Regions from separate parts of the Granulosicoccus sp. 3-233 genome, predicted to be linked through region 3. Evidence: riboswitches for the same ligand, from Rfam matches in the RefSeq annotation. Region 3 holds a riboswitch; each other region holds the start of a gene.
The links. Region 3 has a riboswitch for cobalamin ahead of nrdH (glutaredoxin-like protein NrdH). Riboswitches for the same ligand answer to the same signal wherever they lie in the genome.
Positions count from the first base shown of each region.

Region 1: linked by a shared signal. The riboswitch ahead of ACUNV4_RS10525 (TonB-dependent receptor) and the one ahead of nrdH (glutaredoxin-like protein NrdH) in region 3 are both predicted to bind cobalamin.
Region 2: linked by a shared signal. The riboswitch ahead of ACUNV4_RS20400 (hypothetical protein) and the one ahead of nrdH (glutaredoxin-like protein NrdH) in region 3 are both predicted to bind cobalamin.

Region 1 covers NZ_JBQYLE010000003.1:277,797-281,981, forward strand. Annotated here, with positions in the region: gene neuC (UDP-N-acetylglucosamine 2-epimerase) at 1-494, opposite strand, end outside; gene ACUNV4_RS10520 (NAD-dependent 4,6-dehydratase LegB) at 542-1,531, opposite strand; cobalamin riboswitch at 1,636-1,843, shown strand; gene ACUNV4_RS10525 (TonB-dependent receptor) at 1,972-4,104, shown strand; gene ACUNV4_RS10530 (hypothetical protein) at 4,125-4,185, shown strand, end outside.
Region 2 covers NZ_JBQYLE010000008.1:164,619-168,803, reverse strand. Annotated here, with positions in the region: gene ACUNV4_RS20410 (sulfite exporter TauE/SafE family protein) at 1-623, shown strand, start outside; gene ACUNV4_RS20405 (complex I NDUFA9 subunit family protein) at 939-1,886, shown strand; gene ACUNV4_RS20400 (hypothetical protein) at 1,920-2,222, opposite strand; cobalamin riboswitch at 2,330-2,542, opposite strand; gene ACUNV4_RS20395 (aminopeptidase) at 2,583-3,665, opposite strand; gene ACUNV4_RS20390 (multifunctional CCA addition/repair protein) at 3,745-4,185, shown strand, end outside.
Region 3 covers NZ_JBQYLE010000007.1:123,898-128,082, forward strand. Annotated here, with positions in the region: gene nrdE (class 1b ribonucleoside-diphosphate reductase subunit alpha) at 1-1,635, opposite strand, end outside; gene nrdI (class Ib ribonucleoside-diphosphate reductase assembly flavoprotein NrdI) at 1,605-2,021, opposite strand; gene nrdH (glutaredoxin-like protein NrdH) at 2,026-2,247, opposite strand; cobalamin riboswitch at 2,338-2,528, opposite strand; gene ACUNV4_RS18510 (metallophosphoesterase) at 2,887-4,185, shown strand, end outside.

The DNA of each region.
Region 1 (4,185 bases), on a different contig from region 3:
GCCATCTTCGTGATCGAATGGCGGATGGCTTCGTCGAATGCTCCCGAGGTTACCTCGCCGCCATGAATATGCGCCAGGGGTATGCGTTGTATCAGGCAAGCCGCGGCCGCCGCCCAGATTTCATAGCGATCCCCCAGTACAACGACCATGTGCGGGCTCAACGACTGCAACGCATCGGCAAATCCGATCAGTCCCAGACCCATCGACTTGCTGATGGCCACGGTCGAGTCGGAGGCCAGCAGCATGTCGACGACACGGTCTACCCGATAACCATCGGTGCGAATGGCGTCAATGGTCAGACCATGTGCCTGTGACAGATGGGAGCCGGTGACCAGCAGCTGCAAGGCAATGCCATCAAGAATCTGCAATTCGTCCAGCAGTTCACGCAGTAATCCGTAGTCCGCGCGCCCACCGGTAATGACACAGATTCTGCGCTCAGTGCTCATCTGCCCGGCCGGTTCGCTGACGACAAGCTGCGCAGGTGCTGGAGTCATATCTCTGCAGTTGTTCGAAACCTGCCTGGAGGGAATCGACTGAACAGTCAGACATTGTAGAGTTCTGCACGATAGCGCTGCAGATTCTGTGGTTCGCACAGCCAGTCGATGGTGCGTTGCAGACCTTCGCGAATATCGACCTGTGGTCGATGGCCCGTCATTTCGATCATTTTCGAGTTGTCACAGACCAGTCGAGTCACTTCCGAGGCGGCAGGTCGGAGCCGCTGCTCATCGGTCACGAACACGGTGTCACTATTCATCAGCTCCCGAATCAGGTGCAAGGTATCTTCAATGGAGATTTCGGTGTTCGAGCCGATATTCACGACTTCTCCAATGGCCTCCGGACAACGCGCCAGGGCCAGAAACCCGCGGCAAGTGTCATCGACGTAATTGAAATCTCGTGTCGGTGACAGATCACCGAGCTGGATCTCCGGCTTGCCCGCCGCTATCTGGCAGATGATGGCCGGAATGACGGCGCGAGCGGACTGCCGCGGCCCATAGGTATTGAAGGGTCTGGCTATGCTCAAGGGCAGCTCGAAGGCACAGTGATAGCTCATGGCCATGGCGTCGGCGGCGATTTTCGATGCGCTGTAGGGCGATTGTGCCTGCAGCGGATGAGCTTCATCGATCGGCACATGACGAGCGGTCCCGTACACCTCGCTGGTGGATGTATGGATGAAACGACCAACCTGATTGTCCAGTGCGGCCTGGCACAGATTGAGCGTGCCATTGGCATTGGTGTCGAGATAACTGCTCGGCGCGACATAGGAATAGGGTATGGCAATGAGGGCTGCCAGGTGATAGATGACGTCGATCCCCTGCGTCAGCGCGCGGCAGAAATGGGCATCTCGTACATCACCACTGACAACTTCCAGTGCATCGGATTCCGCGGCTGCATCCAGCCATCCCCAGGAACCCAGAGAGTTATATTGCACGAGCGCCCTGACCTCATGGCCTTCGCTCAGCAACAGCTCGGTCAGGTGCGAACCGATGAACCCGTCTGCTCCGGTAACCAGGACTCGCTTGTTCTTGTTCATCAACCATCGGATATTTCGACAGGCGTTGGTCGCCACCCCGGTTTCAATCACGAAACATGCCCTCAGGCTCGGCTGTAACGCTCTGCATAACCCCCAAGTGGTGTATGCTTTGCGCATCGCAAGGTTCTGACCAAGATGAAAAGGGAACGAGGTGCAAGACCTCGGCTGCCCCCGCAACTGTAAGCAACGTCATTCACTGTGTGCCCACTGGATGGTTTCCGCATCCGGGAAGGGAGTGAACCCCTGCCCTTCCGGCCTGGCCGGAATCAGGCCGTTGTCAGCCAGGAGACCTGCCAGGCGATATGTCATCAACCAGCCTGGCGGGGTGTCCGGTGGAACATGAGAAGCGACAGCTGCAGGCCGTGTGCAAGCAGAGGCTGTCCAACCCTCTTCTTCTGCCACCACATGCTCCGTCGGCCACAACATGAGGTAGCGCGGGGTTGCGTTCCTGGCCTTCAATCGATAGCCCTGATCGGGCAAGCGTGCTGCCTGGCGCCAGTCGCCACGTACCGACGAATGCCTCACCCGGCTTTCCTCTGCGCTACTGGCTGCTGTGCACTCTGCCCTGTGTGACCTTGCTTGCTTCGGCGGCTCAGGCCCAGTCATCCGAGTCTGACTCGACACACTCCGTCGACGCCACTGCGACAACGGGCACGACACCTGACGCCATACTGGACACCATCCGAGCCATCGCCGAGGTGCCCTACCGTACCGGTGAGGTGATCAGCGAGGAGAGCACAGCCAGCCACAGTCGGATCGGTGCTGCCACGCTGCAACGGAGCAATAACACCCTGGCCGGTGTTCTGGCCCGGGAAAGTGGGGTGCAACATCGCCAGTCAGGCGGATTCGGCAGCTTTTCCAGCATCAGCATCCGGGCGGCTACCGGCGCGCAGACCGATGTCTATCTGGATGGCATCCTGCTCAACAGCGGCGGATCACCGGTAGTGGACCTCTCCACTCTGGAAGTACTCAACCTCGAATCCATCGACATCTACCGCGGCAGCACACCGCTGCAACTGGGTCATGGTTCGATCGGCGGTGCGGTCAATCTCAACACACTGCAGAGCCGTGCCGAACCCACCACACGAGTGCGACTGGGTGTCGGCAGTCTGGGCAGTCGGGAGCTGCAGCTGTCGCACCAGACCGTTCGAGGTGCATGGGACATGGTGGCCGCCATCAGCCATCGGCAGAGTGACAATGACTTCGGCTTCCTCAGCGACAACGGAACGCCGTTGAACCCGAATGATGACCGCCGCGAAAAGCGTCACAATGCCGATGCCCGCCGCACGACAGCCTTGCTGCGCACCGGCTACCGGCAGAACCGGGATAGCCGTACCGACCTGACTCTGCAGTTGTCGGCACGCGATCTTGGCGTACCCGAATTTCGCAACAACCCCGACAATGTGGCCAGTTACGATACCCGAGGTACACAGTTGCAGTTGTCACAGGTTCTCGACGGTCTGGGTCAGTGGAACAGTCGCCACGATCTGTACTGGCATGACAGCTCATCGCACTATCGAGACCTGCTCAGCCAGGTCGGACTGGGCGCGCAGGACGCAGAAAACGATTCGGACACACTGGGCGCCAAGACCTACTGGGAATATCTGGCCGACAGCGGTTCCCTCGGCCTGTCGCTGGATGTTCGCCGTGAACGTTTTGCCTCGAGCGACGCCAGGGATGACACAGCGGCCTTCGATGTCGACCGAGACCGCACACAGGCCTCCATTCACTATGTCTGGTTCGATGACAGTGAGACCTGGTCCCTCACCCCCGCCATCCGCTGGCAACAGGACGAGCTACGCGGAAAGAGCCCCGAATCATCCGCAGACCTGCCTTCCCGTCGCCGCTCATCGGATACGAGCCTGCAGATCGGTCTGGCCTACCGCCCGCCGGGGCAGGTCTCACTGACTGCCAATGCCGGCAGCTACTACCGGGAACCGTCCTTTGGAGAACTGTTCGGATCCAGCGGACTGGTAAACGGCAATCCCGATCTGCAACCCGAAGAGGGCTTCAATGTCGATGTCGGACTGCACTTTCGCAGTCAACGCTCGGCACTCAGCGCCACCGTATTCGGGAGCGACCGGGATGAACTCATTGTCACCACCTACAATTCCCGAGGCATTGGCGGTCCGGTCAATGCCGGAGCCGCGCGAGTCATCGGCCTCGAACTGGCAATGGATCTGGCCATTACCCCGCAACTGGATCTGAGCAGCAATCTCACCTGGCAGTCTGCGCGCAACCGCGACCCGGCGGCCGGATTCCATGACCGCTTTCTGCCAGGCGAAGCTCAGTTCGCCTGGTCCGGAAAACTGCAATACCAGCCCTCGCAGTTCAGCTTCTGGTACGAACTGGACGTACTGCGCAAACGCTTCTACGATCAGGCCAACATTCTGCCCGCTGCCGATAGCGAACTGCATTCGATCGGCATCGACTGGACGAATACGCAATGGCAGGCCACCCTTGGCATACACAACCTCGGTGATGACAACATCGAGGATTTCAATGGATTTCCCAAACCCGGGCGCACCTGGTCATTGACCCTGACTCGCACCCTGACATCGCCCACACCCTGACTTCACAAGGAAAAAATCGAATGACAATCAGAATCTCACAGGCACCCTCTGGCGGAGTTCTCCTGCCCTTCAGGCAACTGA
Region 2 (4,185 bases), on a different contig from region 3:
CCGCCTTTGTCTCTGCCCGCGAGCATGCCAGACGTGGCAGTCTGAATACCGGGGTACTGCGATCCTGGATTCTGCCGGTGCTCTCAGGCGTCATCGCTGGAACCGCCATCGCCAGTGTGGCTGATGCTCGCGTTTTCCAGACGGTCTTCATGCTGGTCGCCGGCGTTCTGGCGCTGCGCATGCTGCTCGGCGGCGCGGGCTGGCAGATTGCGGACACTCTGCCGGGACGCGGCCTGCTGTCTCTGTATGGCGCCTTCATCGGTTTGCTGTCGGCCCTGATGGGGATCGGCGGAGGCGCTCTGTCAACCATGATGCTGACCCTGCACGGACGCCCGATCCATGAAGCAGTATCGACATCTGCCGGCCTGGGTCTCCTGATCGCCATTCCCGGTACCCTGGGTTACATCATCGTCGGTTGGCACAAACCCGGCCTGCCGCCGGATGCACTGGGTTACGTGTCACTGCTGGCTCTGTTCATCACATTGCCCGCCGCCCTGACAATGACCCGCCATGGCGTGCAGGCGGCGCATGCCAGATCACGGACGCAGCTGTCGAGACTGTTCGGCCTGTTTCTGCTGATGGTGACCTTCAGGTTCGTGGTGGCCGTCCTGTCTGGAATCTAGCCGAAAGCAAGGGGTCGGACCGGTATCGTGCGTCCTGTGCCAGTGCCCACCTGCCCGGTCTGTCGCGGATTCGCAGCTCCAGACTCAGCAGGACAGACAGTATCGACCCTGCGCCTGAGCCTCGTTTGAGGCAAAATAGGCTGTCAGGCATGCCGAGTGCCGTGAATATTGCAGACACACTGGCAGGTCGACCAGACGCAGGACGGTGCAAAGGTCCTCATGCCATTGCACTGTCTTGAGGCTCGTCCTGCAGCTCGGCATCCACCTGCCGTACACCGTATCGACCCGTTCTTCCATTCGGAGCATCCAGTACCCATGTCCAGTCGCCGCGTTACCTTGTTGGGCGGATCAGGTTTTGTCGGCTCTCAGCTGACCTATCGCCTGGCCACGAAATTTGATGAAGTCGTTGTTCTCACCCGACGGGCGCAGCGGGTTCGCACATTGCGAACCATGTCCAATGTTCATGCACAGGAAGTGGATGTGCACGATGCAGAAGCGCTGACGGCAGCACTGGCAGGTTCGGACACCGTGATCAATCTGATCGGCATCCTCAACGAGGGCGGCAGTCAGTCCAGGGGCAGCTTCTCAAGCGCACATTCAGAGCTGACCGGCAAGGTATTGAATGCCTGTGCAGCCGGCGAGGTCAGGCACTATCTGCACATGAGCGCTCTGAACGCCGATGCGGACAAGGGCTCCAGCGAATACCTGAGAACCAAGGGCGAGGCAGAGCAGCGGGTACGCGCCCACACAGGCAATACGACATGGACCATCTTTCAGCCGTCCATCATCTTCGGCGAGCACGATGCATTCTTCAACCGCTTCGCCGGCTTGCTGCGCGCTCTTCCGGTTTTTCCTCTGGCGGTTCCGGATGCCAGAATGGCCCCCGTGTTCATCGGCGATGTCTGCGATGTCATGATTGCCGCCATCGACGACCCTCAGGCTGCCGGCAGCACCATTCAACTGTGTGGTCCGCAGGACTACACGCTGCGGGAACTGGTGCAATACACGGCGGACACTGCCGGACTGTCGCGCACCATCATCGGCCTGCCGGACTGGGCTGCCAGGTTGCAGGCTCGCATCATGGAGTTCGTTCCCGGCAAACCCTTCAGCCGAGACAATTACCTCAGCCTGCAGACGCCGAGTGTCTGTGACAGTGACTGCGCCCGCCAGCCGACATCACTGGATGCCGTGGTACCCCGTTATCTGGGCAAGCGGGACTGGGCAGGTCGATTGCAGCAGAACCGTGCTGCGGCCCGTCGCTGAGCACGAGGCGCCCCGAGATCCGGTTTTCCGAGACTAGTGCAGCGAGCGTCGACGACGAGCCCCCTTGCGTCTGACCAGTGAGGTCGAGGCCGGAGTCGGCGATTCCGCCAGTTTTCCAGCCTCGCTCAGCAGCTCGCACAGAACACCCACTGCCGGCATGGACAGTTTCAGAGGTTCGGCGCGCTCATGGGCGAGTCGAAGCTCTTCATCGAAATCGCAGTCATCGGGAATCGACACCAGCCATTCCAGAAAGCCCAGGCGCCCCAGAAGCACGGCATCCTCGCGGTTTTTCTGCGGTTCGATAAGTCTGAGAATGATCCGATCCATTACCTGCATGGCGCCCTCCGCGCTCGTGGGCGGATGGCCGGACAGGTAATTTCAGGATGTGTCGGCAAGAAACTGACAGGCATCGCAAATCTCCTGACCGAGGCACCCCGCCCGGGTTGAGTTGACAAGCAATGGCAGGTCTCCTGACTTGTGGTTCAACGTTTACCGACCCTTCCCGGGTGCCGTACCCAGTGGGATTGTTCGGATCAACTCACCACTTACAGTTGCGGGGGCAGTCATGGAATTGGCCAACAGCTAAGAGGCCTCACCGTGTTCCCTTTTCATCCCGAGTCATGCCGACGACGGGAACCATCACATCGTGCAGACACACCACCAGGGTGCATCCGCTGTACCATTATTGGAAGTGCATCACGGGCTGTCAAGCTTGCCGGCCGCCTTGGCATCATATTCCGCAATGCGGCTGCGCCGTTCCTTGTACGGCAGCTTGCCAACCCGCCGTGCCAGTTCGTAGAAGGCAGACATGTCCTGCCCCGCTTCCTCGTACATGGCCTGAAAGGCAGGCACGTCACGCCGATAGGTGGATACGGCCACCAGGCGAGCGTTGTTCAGTTCACGCCGGAACCAGTTGTCGTAACCGGCATAGCCCCCCCATTGCTGTTTGAGCAAGTCATAGGCATCGCGCATGTTGTCGAACGTAGCCTGTTTGGCCGTGCGCATCGCCGCATCCGGCAAGTCCTGCGCGTACAGCGCCTGCAACTCGTCCCGGGTCTGTCTGAGCAAGCCCAGAAAGTCGACCACACGCTGCTGTGACGCATTGTAGGCCTCGATACGCTCGCTTTCGCCTCGTTCGGCCAGCCACTGCCGCACACCCTGCTGCTCCACGAAGGTGGCAAAGGCCTCATTGAAATTGCTGTCGTCCTTGACGTAGAGCACCTGATGCGCCAGCTCATGGAACAGAGTGCCCACAAAGCGTACATCCGTGCCCCGCAGCATGGTGTCCAGAACCGGGTCATCGAACCAGCCCAGTGTCGAATAGGCCGATGCCCCACCCACCGAGACATCGTAGTCTTCTGCCGCCAATTGCGCGGCGTACGCTTCGGCATCCGCCTTGTCGAAATAACCCCGATAACTGACGCAACCGGCGACCGGGAAGCACCAGGTTCTGGCCTGCAGGGAAAACTCCCCGGCTGCCACCACGTTCCAGGTAACCGCATCACGCCCGGTTTCCACATAGCTGTCATAGCTGTCGTTGTCCGGCAGTTGCAGACGCTCGACGGCAAACTGGCGTGCATCGACCAGCGTGCGCAGCTTGCCGCGCAGCTCTTCCGAGGTGGTGGCGTCAGCCAGCAGCTTGTCGATGGGCTCCCTGGCCAGCATCAATCTGACATGACCGCCGACGGCCTGTGAGTAGTAGCCCACATTGCTACAGCCACCCAGTACGGCAACAGTGGCTGCCAACAGACAGGCGGGGACCAGACGATTGATTCGCATCTACGAGAAGTCGAGCAGCTTCCGGGGATGGGCGGCAGTGTAACATTCAGTACATGCCCGCAATTCGCAACACGACGTCATGAAACACTACCTGGTTGGAGGTGCGGTGCGCGATCACCTGCTTGGACTTCCAGTCATCGATCGCGACTGGGTGGTCGTGGGCAGCACGCCTGCCGAAATGCTGCAGGCCGGCTTCAGGTCCGTCGGCAAGGACTTCCCGGTCTTCCTGCACCCGGAGAGTCACGAGGAATATGCGCTGGCTCGCCTGGAACGCAAGACCGGACCCGGCTACCACGGCTTCGAGTTCTCGACAGATTCGAGCGTGACGCTCGAGGAGGACCTGAGCCGTCGCGACCTCACCATCAACGCGATAGCGCAACGCGATGACGGCGAGCTGGTGGATCCGTACAATGGCAGACAGGACATCGAGAACCGGGTGCTGAGACACGTCTCGCAAGCCTTTGTCGAAGACCCTGTTCGCATTCTGCGGGTAGCTCGCTTCATGGCGCGCTTCAGTCAT
Region 3 (4,185 bases):
GAACTTCCCTGTGATGTATTCATCGAAGAACGAGCCATCCGCATAGCGGGACTGCTCGAACCCGGCAAAACTCTGCCCCTTCTCCAGAGCCAGTGCATGGGATGCCTGAAGGCAGTGATACAACACCGTGCAGAAATAGATATTGGTGAAATCGAGCCCCTCCTCGCTGCCATAGTGAATGCGTTCTCGAGCCAGATAGCCATGCAGATTCATCTGACCCAGACCGATGGCATGACTCTCATCATTGCCACGACGCACCGAGGGCACGCTGTCGATGGCACTCATCTCGGACACGGCGCTCAGCGCTCGTATTGCGGTGGCCACACTGCGTCCCAGTTCGCCACCATCCATGACCTTTGCGATATTCAGACTACCCAGGTTGCAGGAGATGTCAGTGCCGGTATGCTGGTAACTCAGGTCATCATTGAATGTCGAGGCTTCATTCACCTGCAGAATCTCCGAACACAGATTGGACATGGAGATACGCCCTTGCACGGGGTTCGCCCGATTGGCCGTGTCCTCGAACAGGATGTACGGATAGCCGCTTTCGAACTGGATCTCGGCAATGGTCTGAAAGAGCAGACGCGCATTGATCTTCGATTTGCGAATCCGCGAGTCATTCACCATGTCGTGATAATGCTCGGACACGGCAATATCGGCCAGTGGCTTGCCGTGGACTATCTGCACATCATGTGGCGAGAACAGATACATGTCCTCGTTCTTGCGGGCCAGCTCGAAGGTGATGTCCGGGATGACCACGCCGAGAGACAGGGTCTTGATGCGGATCTTCTCATCGGCGTTCTCTCGCTTGGTATCCAGAAATCGCAGAATGTCCGGGTGATGGGCATGCAGATAGACGGCACCGGCCCCCTGTCTCGCACCCAGTTGATTGGCATAGGAGAAACTGTCTTCCAGCAGCTTCATGACGGGTATGACCCCGGATGACTGGTTTTCGATGCCCTTGATCGGCGCTCCCTGCTCGCGGATATTGGTCAACAACAAGGCCACACCACCGCCGCGTTTGGACAGCTGCAGGGCCGAGTTGATGCCGCGCCCGATGCTTTCCATATTGTCTTCCAGACGCAGCAGAAAGCAGGAAATCAACTCCCCTCGCTGCGCCTTGCCGGCGTTCAGGAAGGTTGGCGTTGCCGGTTGAAAACGACCACTGAGAATTTCCTCCAGCAGACGCCGCGCGAAGTCCTCATCGCCGCGAGCCAGGGAAAGCGCCACCATGACCACCCGATCTTCATAGCGTTCCAGATAGCGAGCGCCGTCACGCGTGGTCAGGGTGTAGGAGGTGTAGTACTTGAACGCTCCCAGAAAGGTCGGAAAGCGGAATCTGAACGCAAAAGCGGCCTGCCAGATATCCTCCAGAAAATCGTGAGAATAGGATGCCAGCACCTGCGCCTCGTAATAGCCTTCCTCCACCAGATAATCCAGCTTTTCCTTCAACGAGTGGAAGAACACGGTGTTCTGATTGACGTGCTGCAGAAAATATTGTCTCGCCGCCTGACGATCGGCATCGAACTGAATGCGCCCATCCTCATCATAGAGGTTCAGCATCGCATTCAATGCATGGTAGTCGAGCGGCGGTACCTCACTCTTCAGCGTTCGTTCGAGTATTGCTGTGTCCAAAAGCGTTTCAGTCCCTGTCTGACCAGTTGAATATCTGTGGATGTGCCCGCCAATTCGAATCGATACAACACTGGCACCTGACACTTGCGAGCGATGACATCACCGGCCAGCGCGAAAGTGGCCCCGAAACTTCGGTTGCCGGATGCGATGACGCCACGCAGTTGATGACGGATTCGTTTGTCGTTCAGCGCACGGATCACTGGCCCGGGTACCGCTCCGCGGCCCTTGCCATCGGCAAAGGTCGGGCAGATGAGCACGAACGGTGATTCCATGATTGGCACGGGCGCGTCAAGGGCCTGCGGCAATCGAGTTGCCAGCAGGTTCAACTTGCCGATGAAGCGTTCCGTATTGCCTGATGCGCTGGAGTAATAGAGCAGCGCGCTCAAGGGGTCATGCCAGAGTATTGATCATGTCCGGTCGGAACCCGCCCCAGTGACTTTCGCCCGCGACGACCACCGGCGCCTGCCGGTAGCCAAGCGTCTGTACCAGTTCGAACGCGGCTTCATCCTGAGTCAGATCGACAATCGTGAACGTCAGCCCCTTGGCCGACAGAGCGCGTGTGGTTGCCGTGCACTGTACGCAGGCCGGCTTGGAATATACGGTGATGCTCATGTCTCTTCGTCCCCGAAGTGTTACGGAAGGAAGGCATGGCGCAACTTCGCTGCAGTACGCAGCGCAAGCAACTCCAGGACCCTCCGCCCTTGGTTTCATCGATGCCTGGCAGGTCTCCTGACTCGTGACTCCAACGCCTGGGCCCCCCTTCCCGATGCGAACATCAGTGGATCATGGGCTGCGGCTTGTCACTTACAGTTGCGGGGGCAGTGCCGGAATTTCACCGGTTTCCCTCTTAGCCTGCGGCGCGTGCCGCAGGAACCAGAACCACTCTATGTTGGGGTAACAGGCATGCCGATGTCAACATGTCGTTTTCCGGTAACAGCGACATTACCCGGTTACCCTTCCCTCGGTTCGCTGACCGACGACCAGAATGAAGCTGCACTTTCGGAGATGTTGTGACAAACACTTCCCGACTGTCATATCCATCCCCCTGGAGGTTTCAGGAGGTTATTTGTCGCCCCGCCGGCCAACAGTCGGGAAAGTTGCAAAGGGGTTCACGTAACACTCCGGACGAACGGCGCCACGACGGCCTCCGGTATGCGTATTGCAACCGATCAATACCAGCCTGTAACTGAAACCGCTTGAATTGACTGATAGCTTGCGGGCCGATTTACGCGAAAAACCAGGGACTACGCCTTGAGACATTCGAAAAGTTCATTATCACGCATCCTGGCGCCGGTCGTGCAGATGACCCTGACCGCCTCCCTGCTGTTTGCCTCCGTCGCTCATTCTGCCTCTCTGAAAGTGGCCTTCATCGGCGATCAGGGAGTTGGCGAACATGCAGAGTCAGTGCTGTCACTGATCGCCAGTGAAGGCACTGATCTGCTGCTGATCCAGGGAGATCTGGGTTACAAGGAAAACACCGCCAACACCTGGGAAGCCCACCTGAACAATCATCTGGGATCCGACTTTCCGGTACTCACGCTGGTGGGTAATCATGAAAACTTCGAGTGGCCGCTCTACCAGCGTCTGATACAGAGGCGGATCGATCGCATTTCCGGACTTTCCTGCTCGGGCAATACCGGCGTCAAGGCAAAATGCCAGTACGGCAACGTCGAAGTGGTTCAGGTAGCGCCGGGAATCTCCGAGGTATCGGGTATCTCCGCCGACGACGGCTACGCGGACTTCATCAGATCCTCCTTTGCCGGCAGCAGCGATCGCTGGCGCATCTGCAGTTGGCACAAGCCACACCGCATGATGCAGACCGGCAGCAAGAACGGCCCCAGTCAGTGGGATACCTATGATGCCTGTCTGGATGCCGGTGCCATGATAGCGCTGGCCCATGAACACGCCTATTCCCGTACCTATCTGCTCAGCGATTTCAGCCAGCAGACGGTGGTACATACCGGCAGTGAAATGGCCCTGCAACCCGGCCAGTCCTTCGCATTCGTCTCGGGCCTGGGTGGCCGGGAAGTGCGTTCGCAAGCACGAGGCGGTGACTATTTCGCCTCCATCTACACCGCGGATCAGGGCGCGAAGGCAGGCGCCCTGTTCTGCGACTTCGAAGACAAGACAGCCGATTGCTACTTCAAGGCCATCAACGGTGCCGTTCCGGATCAGTTTTCACTGACCCGCAGCGGCAGCGCCTCTCAGGATGCACAGACAGAACCCGTATCTGCACCACCACCCACAATCAGTGAAATCCCGTCAGGCAACAGCGATGGTTATGTTTTCTCTCGCAGTGACAAGACCGAGTATCGCTGGATCGCGCGCAATGCCAATGGCGAGATGGGCAGCACCTGGATCGATCAATCCTGCGCGGCTGCTCTGGGGGGCAGTACAGCCACCGGTGACTGGGGTGACCTGATGAGACATGCGCCAGCATTCGATACCCTTGACTACCCTTGCAACAATACAACAACTGCCACCTCTTCCTCCGACAGCACGACAGGCAATGACTCGACGAATGGTTTCGTCTTTTCTCGTACCGACAAG